Regions from separate parts of the Megasphaera sp. SW808 genome, predicted to be linked through region 3. Evidence: riboswitches for the same ligand, from Rfam matches in the RefSeq annotation. Region 3 holds a riboswitch; each other region holds the start of a gene.
What was found. Region 3 has a riboswitch for S-adenosylmethionine ahead of metK (methionine adenosyltransferase). Riboswitches for the same ligand answer to the same signal wherever they lie in the genome.

Region 1 (5,238 bases), on a different contig from region 3:
CGGAAGAGTTATTAGAGGTGCTTTTAAATCTGGGCTATACGATTAGTACGGACTGGAGTCCTGTTAGGATAGAATTATATAGTGATGAGCGTGGTTACTTAGACATTCATCCCTTTGTTTTAAATGAGGATGGGACTTCAAAACAAGCGAATTTGGAGGGAGGTTGGTATGAATTTGAAAAAGACTACTTTGGTTTCGCTTTTTTTGAAGGGAAAACAATTCCCTGTACATCCTTAAAAGGGCAAAAAGTTTTCCATTCAGGGTATGAATTACGAGATAAAGATATGCATGATATCTCCATTCTTGAAAGTTTATCAAAATAGCATGGAGGCAACTTCTTAAGATATATTTTATTTTTCTTAATGCCAATCATATGCGGATTCCTGTATTTACCTATCCCTTGCCTGTGATCTGGTTGGTTAGTATTGTTGCTCTATACATACGGCATGGCGAATATTTCTATGACGGGAATGAAAAAGCTGCTGGGAAAGGTAGGTGATGCGCTTTCCAGCAGCTTTTTGACGGATATGTTGTTTTTTTTACGTCGTGATTATCTTTGCGAGCGGCCTGGGAAATTAGGCTCCCAATACGTCGACGGCCTCAGCGGCCATGGGTTCGCCGCGGGTCAGGAAGGGTTCCCGGCTGCCGTCCAGCTCCTTGTTCAGACTGCGAATCCCGGATGAATGGCCGGTGCGTCGCCTATGTCACATTCGGCGCTGCATAAAGATAACCCAGACCATGGCAGGTTCTGCTGCGGTCTGGGTTTGTCATATCTGCTTATTTTTTATTTTTCTTGCGCGAGGCGAAGTCGCCGCAGGCCTGGATGAGGTTGACGCCTACGATGAGGATGATAATCGTCGCCAGCATGACGTCGGCGCGGAAGCGCTGGTAGCCGTAGCGGATGGCGATGTCGCCGAGGCCGCCGCCGCCGATTGCGCCGGCCATGGCCGAGGCGCCGATGAGGTTGACGACGAGGACCGTAATGTTGTTGATGATCGTCGGCAGGGCTTCGGGAATGAGGACCTTGCGGATGATCTGGAAGGGCGTGGCGCCCATGGATTCCGCGGCTTCGACGAGGCCGAAGTCGACGTCGCGGATAGACGTTTCAACGAGGCGGCTCAAAAAGGGAATGGCCACGATGGTCAGGGGCACGCAGGCCGCCGTCGTGCCGATGGACGTGCCGGCGATGATGCGGGTCAGAGGAATGATGGCGACCATGAGGATGATAAAGGGAATCGAGCGGATGATGTTGACGATGGTGCCCAGTATCTGATTGATAAAGCGGTTTTCCAGAATATGGCCCCGGCTGGTCGTGACCAGCGTAATGCCGAGGGGAATACCGATGATAGCGGCGATGACCGTGGAAACGGCGACCATGAAGACCGTTTCCTGAATGCCTTGGAGCATTAAATTAATGATTTCTTGGGACATATCCTAAAACCTCGCTTCCAATAGGTAATTCTTTGATATATTCAAATGCTTTTGCCTGTTGTTCCATAGAACCCATGATGACGACGATGAGATAGCCGAAAGGTTCGTCCTGAATGTAGTCGATATTGCCGTAGAGCACGCTGACGTAGGTGTGGAAGCGTTGTACGACCGATGCGACGACGGGTTCGTTCGTAGCCGCTCCCTTGAAGCGCAGGCGGACGAGCATATCGTAGCCCGGCGCAGGCTGATCCGTAATGCCCATCTTGGCGATGCCTGCGGGCAGTTCCATGTTGATGACCGATTTGACGAAGTCCTTCATCGTCTGGGACTGGGGATTGGTAAAGACGTCGACGACGCGGCCTGCTTCCTTGATGACGCCGCCCTCAATGACGGCAACGCGGTTGCAGATTTCCTTGATGACTGCCATTTCGTGGGTGATGATGACAATGGTAATGCCCAGGCGCTGGTTAATGTCCTTGAGCAGCTCGAGGATGGATTTCGTCGTCTGCGGATCCAGGGCCGACGTGGCTTCGTCGCACAGGAGGATGTTCGGGTCGCTGGCCAGAGCCCGGGCGATGCCGACGCGCTGCTTCTGGCCGCCCGACAGCTGGGCCGGGTAGTTGAACTGCCGGTCCGTCAGTCCGACTAATTCCAAAAGGTCGGCGACTTTTTTCTGGATGGCTTCCTTCGATGCGCCGATGAGCTCCAGGGGGAAGGCGATGTTGTCGAAGACCGTCCGCGACGAGAGCAGGTTGAAATGCTGAAATATCATGCCGATATGCTTGCGTTCCGCCCGCAGCTGGGCGTCGGTCATGTTCGTCAGGTTCTTTTCGTCGATGATGACGTTGCCGCTCGTCGGCCGTTCGAGCATGTTGATGCAGCGGACGAGGGTCGATTTGCCGGCGCCGCTCTTGCCGATAATGCCGAAGATTTCGCCGTCTTCAATGGTCAGGTTGACGCCTTTGAGGGCGTGGACCTGGGCCTTGCCGTCGTAGGTTTTGGTAATGTTTTCCAGTTTTATCACAATATCAACTCCTTGATTCAGTACGAGTTCAACCCGGTGGCAGTACAACTAAAAAAGCCGTCAAACAGATGACGGCTCGGTATTTCGTGTATGTCGCTTCATCTGCCGGAATACTCCGTTGGAATTGGCACCTTCCCTGACGGGGGTTGCCGCAGCGTCATGGGGCCAGTCCCTCAGCTGCTCTGGATGAACTTGTATATTTGGTTGTTGCTTAACATATTATCACTAAGGAACGGGTGTTGTCAAATGCAAGAGGTATCTCGCCGTGTAAAATAATAAGAAAACAAAAGAAATAGGCGCGGCCTGTGGCCTGGGATTTTCGTAAAATTGCAGAATATACACAGGAAAATCGGAATATTTTTCTAAAAATATAGTTGCATTTTAAATGTATTAAGCCCATCAATCGGATGCCTGCTGCAGAAAAGACAAGGGCACGGAGGTTTTATGAAGAATTTTTCCTTCGTTTAATTTTTGTTTATCTTTTCCGCATACACTGCATAGTAATGAATATATTTGCGAACGCATCAAGATATCTGCGGCGGCGTGGTATAATAAAAGACAAGGCGCGTCATGCGGCAGGAAAGCGGGGAGAAGGACAGATGAACCTGAGAGATATACCTATTGGAAAACGATTGCTGTTGTCTAACTTTGTCATGATAGCCATTCCCGTGGCCTTTACTCTCGTCGTCAGCATCGCTATTTTTTTAGGCCTCCACTTCGGCAACATCAACAGGGCGGCGGCCATTTCCTTTCTCTGGCCGGAGAGCAATGGCCCGACCTTATCGGTGCAGTTTGAGCTGAGCCGCCTCTGTGTCCGCGCCGACTGGTATACCGGAGGCATGGGCCGGCTCATGCAGACGAGCGACCACTTGGAGGATCAGGGCCTTACCGTAGCGATTTCCCAGCAAGGACGAATCCTGTATGCGACGGAGTATACTGATCCCTGGGCGACGATCGGCGAGGCGTACCGGCGCAGCCCGGGCAGCGGCGCGGCCCTCAACTGGTCGGACGAAGGCATCGCCTTCCATTATACGTCGCCTGAGACGGGCGTAGCCGTAGCCGTCATCGGGCCGGTACAACTGCGCAAGCACGGCGGCATTTGGGACCTCAGCTCGAAGAATATCGTGAAGGTCGCCTTTGTCGTCTTAGCCGTATTAGCGGTCCTCGTGACGATTGCCGTAGGGCTTTTCTTAGCGCGCCTGCTGGCCCGGCAAATCGTCCGGCCCGTAGAGGAGATGCGGAACATCGCCGAAGACATCAGCCGGGGCAATCTGGACCACCCCGTCGTCGCCGACGGAAACGACGAAATCAGCCAGACCTGCCGGGCCTTTGAGACGATGCGCCGGGAACTGAAGGCATCGCGGGAAATGAGAGATGCCTACGACAGAAACCGCAAGGAGCTCATCGCCGGCATTTCCCACGACCTGGCGACGCCCCTGACCCGCATCGAAGGCTACGCCAGCGGCCTGCGCGACGGCATTGCCAATACGCCGGAAAAGCGCAGCCATTACCTGACCATGATTATCGACACGTCGAAGATGATGACCCGCCTGGTGCGGACGCTGTTCCTCTTTTCCAAGTTTGACCTGGGACAGGTAGAATTCTGCTGGGAAAACGTAGACCTGTGCGGCTATTTGGAAGACTACACGGGCGAGCAGGCCGAGCATTTCCGCAGACAGGGTCTGGACATTTCCTATACGGCGTCTGTGGATACGGCAGTCGTATCTATGGACCGGACCCATTTCCAGCGGGTCGTGGAAAATATCATTGGCAACAGCGTGAAATATAAAGACGGTGATGAAGGCCATTTGGACATATCACTAGACGCTGCCGGAGACAGCGCCGTGCGGCTGACCTTTGCCGACGACGGCCGGGGCGTAGGCGCAGACGACCTGCCCAAGCTGTTCGACTCGTTTTACCGGACCGACAAGGCCCGCAGCGACGTGGCTAAGGGAAGCGGCCTGGGACTGGCCGTAGCCAAGCAGATCATCGATGAAATGAAGGGGAAGATTTGGGCCGAGCAGACCCAGCCCAAGGGACTGACCATTTGTATCGAATTGCCTATACGGAAGGAAGGAACTGACGATGAAATACATATTGATCATTGAAGACGATAAAGGCATTGCCGAATTGGAAAAGGACTATCTGGAAGCCAACGGCTTTGCCGTGTCCATCGAGACCGACGGCATCAAGGGGCAGGAGCAGGCCCTGCGGCAGCCCTTCGATTTGATTTTGCTGGACATCATGCTGCCCGGCCAAGACGGCTTTCAGATTTGCCGCCATATCCGGGAGTACAAGAATATCCCCGTCCTCCTCGTGTCGGCCAAGCAGGAAGACATCGACAAGATACGGGGACTGGGGCTGGGCGCAGACGATTACATCGTCAAGCCCTTCAGCCCCAACGAACTCGTCGCCCGCGTCAAGGCCCATCTGGCCCGCTACGACAGGCTGACGGTCCGGGAGACGTCGAAAAGCGTCCTGCAGTACGGCGACCTGGAAATCGACGAGTCGGCGCGGCGGGTTTTCATCGCCGGAAAAGAAGTGTCCCTGGCTAATAAGGAATTCGAGCTCCTCTTATTTATGGCGAAAAATCCCGACATGGTATTCAGCAAGGAGACGCTCTTTGACCGCGTCTGGGGCGCAGAATCCCTGGGCGAAACGGCGACTGTATCGGTCCACGTGAACCGCATCCGCGACAAGATAGAAAAGGATTCGGCTAAGCCGAAGTATATCGAAACGGTGTGGGGCGCAGGCTATCGGTTCCGCTCGCGATGATAGGCCGA
Region 2 (5,238 bases), on a different contig from region 3:
AAGCTGGGAAATGAGCTCGCTGGCGCCGGCGTCGACCTTCGTCTTTAAGTTGCGGATGTCGGCGGCCATGGTCTGGGCTTCCGTATGGCCTTCGGGATAGCAGGCGCCGATGACGTTGAATTCCGGGGCGTTCTGCTTGATGAAGGCTACGAGGTCGCTGGCATGTTCGAAGACATGGGCCCGTTCGCGGCCCGGTGTTTCGTCGCCCCGCAGGGCCAGGATATTTTCGATGCCCGCCTTTTTCAGCGCGTCCAGGGTACGCAGGGCGTCGTCTTCAGTCAGGTAAATGCAGGGCATATGAGCCGCCGTTTCACAGCCGTAGGTGTGCTTGATAGCCGAGGCCACTTCGACGGTGCGGTTGCCGCCGCTGCCGCTTCCGCTGGCGCCGCAGGTGACGCTGATGAAATCGGGATGAAGCTGGCTCAGCTCGTCTAAAGCGGCGTAAATCGTCTCGATGGGCGTATCCGGCTTGGGCGGGAAGACTTCAAAGGAAAAGACTGTTTTTTTTGCAAATAATTCATTTGTGCGCATATATATTGCTCCTTGCTGCATAGCTGACAGGGGATAAGCACGAGTACAGCCGCGTGTTTTTGTTTATATTATACCATGAAGTATGGCCGTATGTATAACAAAAGGGCCTGGAACGAGGCCCTTTTGCATGAATATATATGTGTGTTGTATTAGAAGCTGGGCAGAATAGCTCCCTGGTATTTGTCTTCGATGAATTTCTTCACTTCCGGAGACTGGAGGGCTTTGACGAGAGCCTGGATTTCCGGGCGGTTTTCGTCGCCTTCGTGGATGGCTAAGATGTTAGCGTACGGCGAGTCTTTATCTTCGAGGAAAATCGCGTCCTTCAGCGGATTGAGGCCGGCTTCCATGGCGAAGTTCGTGTTGATGACGGCGATGTCTACGTCGTCAATGGAGCGGGGAATCTGGGCGGCTTCCAATTCGACGAACTGGAGGTTTTTGTCGTTTTTCACGATGTCCTGCACCGTAGAGGTGATACTGCCGTTATCCTTCAGGGAAATCAGGCCGGCCTTCTGCAGGATGAGCAAGGCCCGGCCGCCGTTTGTCGGGTCGTTGGGGATGGCGACCTTCGCGCCGTTTGCCAATTCGTCCAGTTTGGCGACTTTATGGGAGTAAATGCCCATCGGTTCGATGTGGACCTTGCAGATGGCCTTGAGCTGCGTGCCGTGTTCTTTATTGAACGTTTCCATGTAGGGGCCGTGCTGGAAGAAGTTGGCGTCTAGCTCCTTGTCGTTCAGGGCCAGATTCGGCTTGACGTAATCTGTAAATTCGATGATCTTCAAATCGATGCCGTCCTTGGCTAAGAGGGGCTTGATTTCGTTTAAGATTTCCGCGTGGGGAACGGGCGTCGCGCCGACGGTCAGGACCTTATTCTGCGTCGACTCTTTGCCGCCTGCCGGGGCGTCGCTGCCGCAGCCGGCGGCCAATACGGCCAGCGCGCAGAGAGCCGCAGCGGCCAGGACGGTAAGTTTTTTGAAATGCTTCATAAATGATTCCTCCTAAATATAAAATGATATGGCGTAAGACCGTTTAGCCTTTTATCCCATGAAAAAAGCCCCTTTCCCAAGAGAAAGAGGTATCGTCGCAGGGTCTTTATCTCTCGGAAATCAATCCGCAGGAATTAGCACCGTCGTTATCGGTTGCCGGGCTTCATTGGGCCAGTCCCTCCGCCGCTCTGGATAAAAGGATGTAAAATTGTCTTGAACATAGTGTATCATGAATCTCAGATTTGTCAAATTGCTATATTTGCATAGTCTGCCGGCCTGATATGACGAGAACGAAAGTAAAGGGCAGAACGGCAAAAATGTGATATAATCAAAGGACGAGATATTGCATTAGGAGGTAATACGAAATGGAATCGATTCAAGACGTAGTAAAAAAATACCAGCAAGGCGGCAATAACTGTTCCGAAACGGTATTAAAGGCCTGCAATGAATATTACGGCCTCAACCTGTCGGACGACGTGTTCCGCATGGTATCGGTCATGGGCGGCGGTGTCGGCGGCTCGGGCTGTCTCTGCGGCGCCCTGAACGGCGCCTGCCATATCCTGGGCCTTCTCGTAGGCCGCAATACGCCGGAAGAAAAGACCAAGGCGGAAATCTACGCTCCCGTAAAGGAATTTTATCAGCTGTGGATGGGTAAGTTCCACGCGTCGTGCTGCCGCGTCCTCAAGAGCCCGGCCAACGGCGGCCCCGTATCCTGTCCGGAGCTCATGGTCGGTACGGCGGAGCTCCTGGCGGCCTTTATAGAAGAAAAGGGATTGCTTAAAAAATAAAGACATGGAAAAGACCTCGTACGGCGTCGTACGAGGTCTTTTTTTGCGGGTTTATTTATTCGGCAGGATGACGTCGCGGGCCCGGACGTCCTTGCTCAGGCTGTCGATGTGGTTGGCAAAAATCTTGGCCATGCGGATATTTATTTCATCTTTCATTGGCACTTGATAATGCGATGGCGTAAGGGTGTTCCAGGCTGAAGACGGATTGCCGTCAACGTGGATGACATCGTTTTCATCGGGTTCAATGAGAACGTATGTGGGAATTTGATGCATGTCGTTTTGCCAGATGCCTAGTTTTACGTCAGGGCTATCTTTCGTGTCATTCTGCCGGGCCATGATAAAGGTAAGGGGGTAATAGCTCTTTTTACCGTTCGAGAACTGGGTGTACTGTGTGCGGAAATGGATGAGCGACTGTTTGAATGGCACAACGGCAATGGAATCACTGGCTTTGTCGGCAATGACGAAACAAGGGCCGGCTGTCGTCTGGAACAATGCTAGGTAGCCGTCGTCATCTTCTTCGGAAACAGCCACGACTTCACCATGGAGAGTATGGTCTTTTGCCATTGCCTTGGCGGTGTCCAGGCTGTTGGGGGACGGAAGCGTTTGATAGGCTGAGCCTTCTGGCAACGCTTTGCTGATGATGCGGTCGCTGTCGGAGAAGGTGACCTGCGTTGCCGTAGCCGATTGGACGAGGCCGCCTAAGCCGACGAGGCAGACGATGGAGACGGCCAGGCCGATGAGATAGGGCTTGGATTGTCCCGTCGGCTGCTTGCGCTTGACGAGGACGGCGCAGACAATCGCCGCGATGACGAGGGCCGCGCAGACGACGCCTAGCAGGATGGCCGTCGTCTGATGGAAAATGCGGAACTGGGCCTGCATGTGAATATCCTGGCCTGCCGAGGCGCCCTGGGTGTTGATAAAGGCCGGCTTCAAATCCCAGACGAGGGTCTTGCCGTCGTCGAGGACCTGGTCGGCGTTTGTGGCGTCGACGGCCATGGGCAGGTGCATCGTAAAGTCGAGAGACGCCGAGTTGACGGCGGCGGCGACGGCCTGGTTATGGATTTCGTTGAGCTGGGCCGCTTCCCGTTCAGCCTGCTTGCGGTATTCCAAATAACTCCAGACGTCGACGCTGGATGGTACCTGGAAGAAATTGGGAATATTGTCTTCGTAATGGGCCTGTGGCAGGGCGGCGTTTTCCTGTCCCTTGATCCGCGTATGGATGGAATAATAGTCATACAAGAGGCCCTTGTGCAGCCGGATTTCACCGTATTCCGGGTCGGGCGTCCAGAATTCGCCGCCTGTATCGGCAATATCCTGTATGCCGGCGTAGGTTTTGCTGGACCGGTAGCCGTTTGCCGTATCTTCGACGGTGAAGCCGTTCTGCCGGTCTTCCTGCTTCCATTGATTCAGGGAAGCGGCCATGTCGGCCTGCATGGGAATCTGAAAGGATAAGTCCTTGCGCAGGACGATGGAGCCGTCGTCCTTAAAGGTCATGTCGGCGTGCAGGTCGGCGCAGCCGCTCAGAAACAGCCCGCTCACTACGAACAGGCAGGCCGCCGCAGCGCGGCGCATAACGTGTTTGTACATCATAATCTATCCCCCGCTTTCAAAAGGTGTCTTTGCCTTTACTGTAGCATATTCGCCGGGATATGACAACGGCCGGAAGCTGTCGCGGCGGCAGCAGATATGCTATAATGTATACTTAGCAAATTATATCATGATGCAGCATAGATGAGAGGATAACCATGGGAAGTATAAAAGTACAGAAATTATCGAAATCATTCGGCGTCCATACGGTGTTTCAGGACGTATCCTTTGAAATCCGCCGCGGCGAACGCATCGGCCTCATCGGAGCCAACGGCGCAGGCAAATCGACGCTCCTGAAATGCCTTATGGGTCAGGAAGAATATGACAGCGGCGTCTTCGTCGTGTCCGAAGGCGAATCGGTCGGCTACCTGCAGCAGGATATTGCCTTTGAAGACGACGTGACGCTGCGGCAGACCATCACCGAGGCCTGGCAGGACGTGCTGCGCCTGGAAGAACAGCTCAAGGATGCGGAGAAGGACATGCAGGCCCATCCCGACGATGAAAGCGTCATGAACAAATACGCCCGCCTGCAGGAACGGTTTGAATGGCTCGGCGGCTATGAATACGAATCCATGTCCCGGAAGATCGTCCACGGCCTGGGCTTCGGCGAAGCCGATTTGGACCGGCCGGTGCAGCAGTTTTCCGGCGGCCAGAAGACGCGCATCAACCTGGCCAAGGCCTTAGTACGCCGTCCCGATTACTTATTCCTCGACGAACCGACGAACCATCTGGACATGGACATGCTGGAATGGCTGGAAGGCTACTTGCTGTCCTATGGCGGCGGCATCCTCATCGTGTCCCACGACCGCTATTTCCTGGACAAGGTGGCGACGGGCATACTGGAGCTGGAACACGGCAAGGTGACCAAATACAAGGGCAATTATTCCCGGTACATCGTCCAGCGGACGGAGCAGCGCAAGGCTCTGGAAAGGGCCTACCAAAAACAGCAGGACCATATCCGCCAGACCGAAGAATATATCCGCAAGTATAAGGCCGGCATCAAGGCCAAGCAGGCCCGGGGCCGTCAGTCCCAGCTCAACCGGCTGGAGCGCATCGAACTGGCTCCTGAAGCGGAAACGCTGCATTTCCATTTTGCGCCGGCAGAAGAATGCGGCCAAAAGGTCCTCGTCCTCGACGATATCTGCGGCGGCTTCGGCGACCGGCAGTTATTTGACCACTTGTCCCTGCTGCTGCGCCGCGGCGAGTCGGCGTCCCTCATCGGGCCGAACGGCACGGGCAAGACGACGCTCCTGCGCATGATTATGGGCGAAATCGAAGCGGACAAGGGCCACATCACCCTGGGCAGCCGCGTGCATATCGGCTACTTCGCCCAGGAGCATACGGATTTG
Region 3 (5,238 bases):
GGTGGATTTTACGGAAGAAGTTGTACGCTTCCGCAGCCATGTGGTACAATTAAAGGGCTTTCTGGAACAGGACGGTGACGTAGGCCGCAAGCTTGATTTCCTCATCCAGGAACTGAACCGGGAAGTCAATACGATTGGCTCGAAGGCCAACGACACCGACGTGACGGAATATGTCCTGCAGCTGAAAAACGAAATCGAAAAAATCCGCGAACAGGTGCAGAATATCGAATGATGGTGAGTCTATGAATTTCAACTTATTGAATATAGGGTTCGGCAACATGGTAATGGGCAGCAAAGTCGTAGCCATTATCAGCCCCGAATCGGCGCCGATTAAGCGCATGGTGCAGGAAGCGCGGGAGCGCAATACGCTCATCGACGCGACCTTCGGCCGCAAGACCCGTTCGGTCCTTATCATGGACAATGGGCAGATCATCTTATCGGCCCTGCAGGCGGAAACCATTTCCCACCGCATTTTGCAGGTCGACGGGGAAGACCAGGAAGAACCAGAAGAAGATTTATAAGAGAGGATGGAGCGACCATGATCGATTCAGGTCTGCTTATCGTCGTCTCCGGCCCGTCCGGCGCCGGCAAGGGGACGATATGCGACGCACTGCGGGAGCATTTTCCCAATATCCATTATTCTATTTCTATGACGACGCGCCAGCCGCGGCCGGGCGAAGAAGACGGCGTCAACTATTATTTTACCGACAACGGCCGTTTTGAAGAGCTGCTGAAGGAAGACGCGTTCTTGGAACACGCCAAGGTATACGACCATTATTACGGCACACCGAAGGAATACGTATACCAGATGCTCCGTCAGGGCAACCACGTCATGCTGGAAATCGACATTCAGGGAGCTATGCAGGTGAAGGAAAAATATCCCCAAGGTGTCTTTATCTACATCGTTCCGCCGAGTAAGGCCGTCCTGGAAGAACGGCTTCGGGGACGCCATACCGACTCGGACGACGTCATCGCCGCGCGGCTGGCGAAGGCCCGGAACGAGCTGGAATGGATTGATAAATACGACTATGTCATCGTCAACGACGATCTGGGCGAAGCGATTCAGAAGGCTGCCGCCGTGCTGAAAGCAGAGGAGTGCCGAGTCATGCGCAACGCCAACTGTATCGAAGAGACCAAGCAGGCGTATCAATAGAAATTTGTATGCAGTAAAAGAGGAGAGATGTTCTTATGTTGATTAAACCGACGTTGGAATCGTTAATGAAAAAAGTAGACAGCAAATACACCTTAGTTACGCTGGCGGCAAAACGGGCCCGCGAATTGACGGACGGCGACGAACCGCTCGTAGACGTAGAAACGACGCGCGTCGTTTCCATCGCGATGGAAGAAATCGATCAGGGCAAGATTACCTATGAAAAGCCTCAGGGCGGCATTAAATAATTGCGGAGGATAGTATCGCCATGTTATTAGAAAACAAGAAAATCGTCTTGGGTATCAGCGGCGGCATCGCCGCGTTTAAGGCCGCTGAAATCGCCAGCATGCTGCGCAAGCGCGGCGCCGAAGTCAAGTGCATTATGACCGATCATGCGGCGGAGTTTATTACGCCGCTGACGATGCGGGAAATTTCCGGCAACCCCGTCGCCGTATCCATGTTCGGCGATATTCCCGAATTTAACGTCGAACACATCGCCCTGGCCCAGTGGGCCGACGTATTCGTCATCGCCCCGGCTACGGCCAACGTCATCGGTAAAATTGCCGGCGGCATTGCCGACGATATGCTGACGACGACGGTCATGGCTACGACGGCTCCCGTCGTCATCGCCCCGGCTATGAACAGCAACATGTACACGAACCCCATCGTGCAGAAAAATATCGCCGCCCTCAGAGAGTACGGCTATGAAATCATCGAGCCTGCTACAGGTCATTTGGCCTGCGGCGTTACCGGCGTCGGCCGCCTGCCCGAACCGGAAGATATTGTCGACTATATTGAATTTGCAGCCTGCCGGACGAACCTGCTGAAAGGAAAGAAGGTCATCGTCACGGCCGGCGGCACGCGCGAGCCTATCGACCCGGTCCGCTTTATCGGCAACCATTCCAGCGGCCGCATGGGCTTTGCCATCGCTAAAGCCGCAGCCTTTGCCGGCGCAGACGTCACCTTGGTCGCCGGCAGCAACGACCATCTGAAGACGCCGGCCGGCGTAGCGCGCCGCATCGACGTAGGCAGCACCAACGACATGAAGGCCGCCGTCGATTCGTATTACGACGACTGCGATCTGGTCATCAAGTCGGCTGCCGTCGCCGATTACCGTTCGGCTCATCCGGCAGCGAATAAGATCAAGAAATCCGACGAAACGCTGACCTTGACGATGGCTAAAAACCCGGACATCCTGTACGGCTTGGGCCAGCGCAAGGCCCATCAGGTTCTCATCGGCTTTGCTGCCGAAACAACGAACCTCATCGAGTACGGCACGGCTAAGTTAAAGAAGAAGAACCTCGACATGCTCGTCGCCAACGACGTCAGCGCCGAAGGGGCCGGCTTCCAGGGCACGACGAATATCGCCACCTTCCTGTTCCCTGACGGCTCGATGGAAAAGCTCGAGAAAATGGACAAGGAAGACCTGGCGGCGGTCATCGTAGAACGGGCCGCGGCGATTTTAGCCAAAAAAAATCAGTAATCGAGGCCATGATTTTTCGAATAGGTCTTGCATAATTCTTCTTGTTAGTATACAATAGGTCAAGTGAATAAAATATTTAACCATCAAGAGCTGTGGAGGGATTGGCCCGATGATGCAGCAGCAACCTTCAGTGAATGAAAGGTGCTAAATCCAACAGTGTAGCGTACTGAAAGATGGGCTGATACATACCCCTCTTTTCAGAGGGGATTTTTTTTGAACGCATAAGGAGGATATAATGGCAAAGAATCGTGAATTTTTTACGTCTGAATCCGTAACCGAAGGCCATCCCGACAAAATGGCCGACCAAATTTCTGACGGCATTTTGGATGCAATTTTGGAAAAAGATAAAAACGCCCGCGTCGCCTGCGAAACCCTCGTAACGACAGGTATGGTACACGTCGTAGGCGAAATCTCCACGACGTGCTACGTAGATATTCCGCACATCGTACGCGAAACGGTCCGCAATATCGGTTATACCCGCGCAAAATACGGCTTTGACTGCGATACGTGCGGCGTCCTCGTTTCCCTGGACGAACAGTCCCCGGACATCGCCATGGGCGTTGACGAAGCGCAGGAAAAGAAATCCGGCACGACGGATAAATTCGACTCGATCGGCGCCGGCGACCAGGGCATGATGTTCGGCTACGCGACGAACGAAACGGACGACTACATGCCGCTGCCGATTTCTCTGGCTCACCGCCTGTCCCGCCGTCTGGCCAAGGTCCGCAAGGACGGCACGCTGCCGTACCTCCGTCCGGACGGAAAGACGCAGGTAACGGTCGAATACGAAGACGGCAAGCCTGTCCGCATCGACACCATCGTCATTTCGGCTCAGCACAGCCCGGAAGTTACGCGCGAACAGATTGAAAAAGATTTGCTCGAATACGTCATCAAACCGGAACTTCCCGAAGGCTTGTTCGATGACCAGACGAAACTGTTCATCAACCCGACAGGCCGCTTCGTCATCGGCGGTCCTCAGGGCGACTCCGGCCTTACGGGCCGCAAGATCATCGTCGATACCTACGGCGGCATGGCTCGTCACGGCGGCGGCGCTTTCTCCGGCAAGGACCCCACAAAGGTAGACCGCTCGGCAGCTTACGCAGCCCGCTATGTGGCGAAGAACATCGTAGCCGCAGGCTTGGCGGATAAATGCGAAATCCAGCTGGCCTATGCCATCGGCGTAGCCCATCCCGTTTCTATCCACGTAGAAACCTTCGGTACGGGCAAAGTCGAAAACGAAAAGATTGTCGAATTGATCCGCAAACACTTCGACCTCCGTCCGGCCGGCATCATCGAAATGCTCGACTTGCAGCGCCCGATTTACAAACAGACGGCCGCTTACGGTCATTTCGGCCGCAACGATCTGAACCTGCCTTGGGAACAGCTTGATAAAGCCGACGTTCTCCGTCAGGAAGCCGGCTTATAAAACTGGGCCATCTCAGAGGAATCATGCCTTCCAGGTGGCATGGCTGAATTAAATATGATACAATGTATAGGGGCTTGCTTCGTCAAGTCCCTATATTTATGTTATATAAACGCAGGAGCAGGGGTATGACAGCAGACATCATCATCAATACGACGGCCAAACGGCTGCAGCAGACCTTTTCCTATATCGTCCCGGACGGCATGGCTGTGCACGTCGGCAGCCGCGTGCAGGTTCCCTTTGGACGGCGGCAGGAAGAAGGAATCGTCGTCGCCGTCAGCGAGAGGAATGCAGGCGAATATGCATACGAGCTCAAGCCGATCAGCACCGTGCTGTCGGCGCAGGCGGGGTTTCAGGAAGAAATGATCGAAACGGCTTCCTGGATCAGCCGGTATTATCTCTGCAGCCTTGCCGACGCCCTCCGCCTGTTCATGATAGAAAAGAAAGGTCTGGAAGTCCGTCTGTATATTACGGTTGGAACGAAGGCTCCCGCGACAGCGGAAGATGCCGCTGTCGCCGCGTACGTCCAAACGAAGGACCAGGTGGAAAAAGCGGCGCTGGCGCGGAAATTCGGCGCCAGGCAAGTAGACGATCTTCTTGCGGCAGGCGTACTGCAGGTAGAAAAGGGCTGGAAAAATAAAATATCCGATAAAACGGAGAAGTGGCTGTCCTTTGTGCGGGACGACGCCGACGGCCTGCTGGCGAACCGAAGGCGGCAAGCAGCCTTGCTGGCTGAATTAAAGCAAGCAGGCAGCGCGCCCGTGTCTTCCTTTATCGAAAAAGGATACAGTGCCGACGTCATACGCCGCCTCTGCGGTACGGGACTGGCAGCTATCAGCGAAAGAGACGTCCGAACGAGGCAGCTGCTGCCGACGTTAGGTCAGAGCCATCCGCTGACGCTGACAAGCGAGCAGGCCCGGGCCGTACAGGCCGTCCGCGGCGACGCGACGGGGCGCACTTATGTGCTGCACGGCGTTACGGGGAGCGGCAAGACCGAAGTGTATATGCAGCTGGCCGAAGACGTATTGCGGCAGGGAAAGCAGGTCATCGTCCTCGTGCCGGAAATCGCCCTGACCGGCCAAATCGTAAGGCAGTTTGTCCGCCGCTTCGGAAACGACGTCGTCGTCATGCACAGCCAGCTCTCGAAGGGCGAACGGAAAAACAACTGGCTCCGCATGCTCC

Region 1: linked by a shared signal. The riboswitch ahead of E0L13_RS08745 (methionine ABC transporter ATP-binding protein) and the one ahead of metK (methionine adenosyltransferase) in region 3 are both predicted to bind S-adenosylmethionine.
Region 2: linked by a shared signal. The riboswitch ahead of E0L13_RS06980 (MetQ/NlpA family ABC transporter substrate-binding protein) and the one ahead of metK (methionine adenosyltransferase) in region 3 are both predicted to bind S-adenosylmethionine.

What each region holds. Positions count from the first base shown of each region.
Region 1 covers NZ_SJOT01000022.1:36,742-41,979, reverse strand. The annotation lists gene E0L13_RS08760 (aminoglycoside adenylyltransferase) at 1-323, shown strand, start outside; gene E0L13_RS08755 (hypothetical protein) at 462-683, shown strand; gene E0L13_RS08750 (methionine ABC transporter permease) at 778-1,431, opposite strand; gene E0L13_RS08745 (methionine ABC transporter ATP-binding protein) at 1,412-2,455, opposite strand; SAM riboswitch class I at 2,551-2,648, opposite strand; gene E0L13_RS08740 (HAMP domain-containing sensor histidine kinase) at 3,055-4,563, shown strand; gene E0L13_RS08735 (response regulator transcription factor) at 4,541-5,230, shown strand.
Region 2 covers NZ_SJOT01000015.1:19,822-25,059, forward strand. The annotation lists gene metF (methylenetetrahydrofolate reductase [NAD(P)H]) at 1-531, opposite strand, end outside; gene E0L13_RS06980 (MetQ/NlpA family ABC transporter substrate-binding protein) at 681-1,514, opposite strand; SAM riboswitch class I at 1,618-1,713, opposite strand; gene E0L13_RS06985 (C-GCAxxG-C-C family protein) at 1,880-2,302, shown strand; gene E0L13_RS06990 (hypothetical protein) at 2,354-3,892, opposite strand; gene E0L13_RS06995 (ABC-F family ATP-binding cassette domain-containing protein) at 4,048-5,238, shown strand, end outside.
Region 3 covers NZ_SJOT01000002.1:65,992-71,229, reverse strand. The annotation lists gene E0L13_RS01160 (YicC/YloC family endoribonuclease) at 1-232, shown strand, start outside; gene E0L13_RS01155 (DUF370 domain-containing protein) at 243-521, shown strand; gene gmk (guanylate kinase) at 539-1,153, shown strand; gene rpoZ (DNA-directed RNA polymerase subunit omega) at 1,189-1,398, shown strand; gene coaBC (bifunctional phosphopantothenoylcysteine decarboxylase/phosphopantothenate--cysteine ligase CoaBC) at 1,419-2,633, shown strand; SAM riboswitch class I at 2,711-2,813, shown strand; gene metK (methionine adenosyltransferase) at 2,869-4,059, shown strand; gene priA (primosomal protein N') at 4,185-5,238, shown strand, end outside.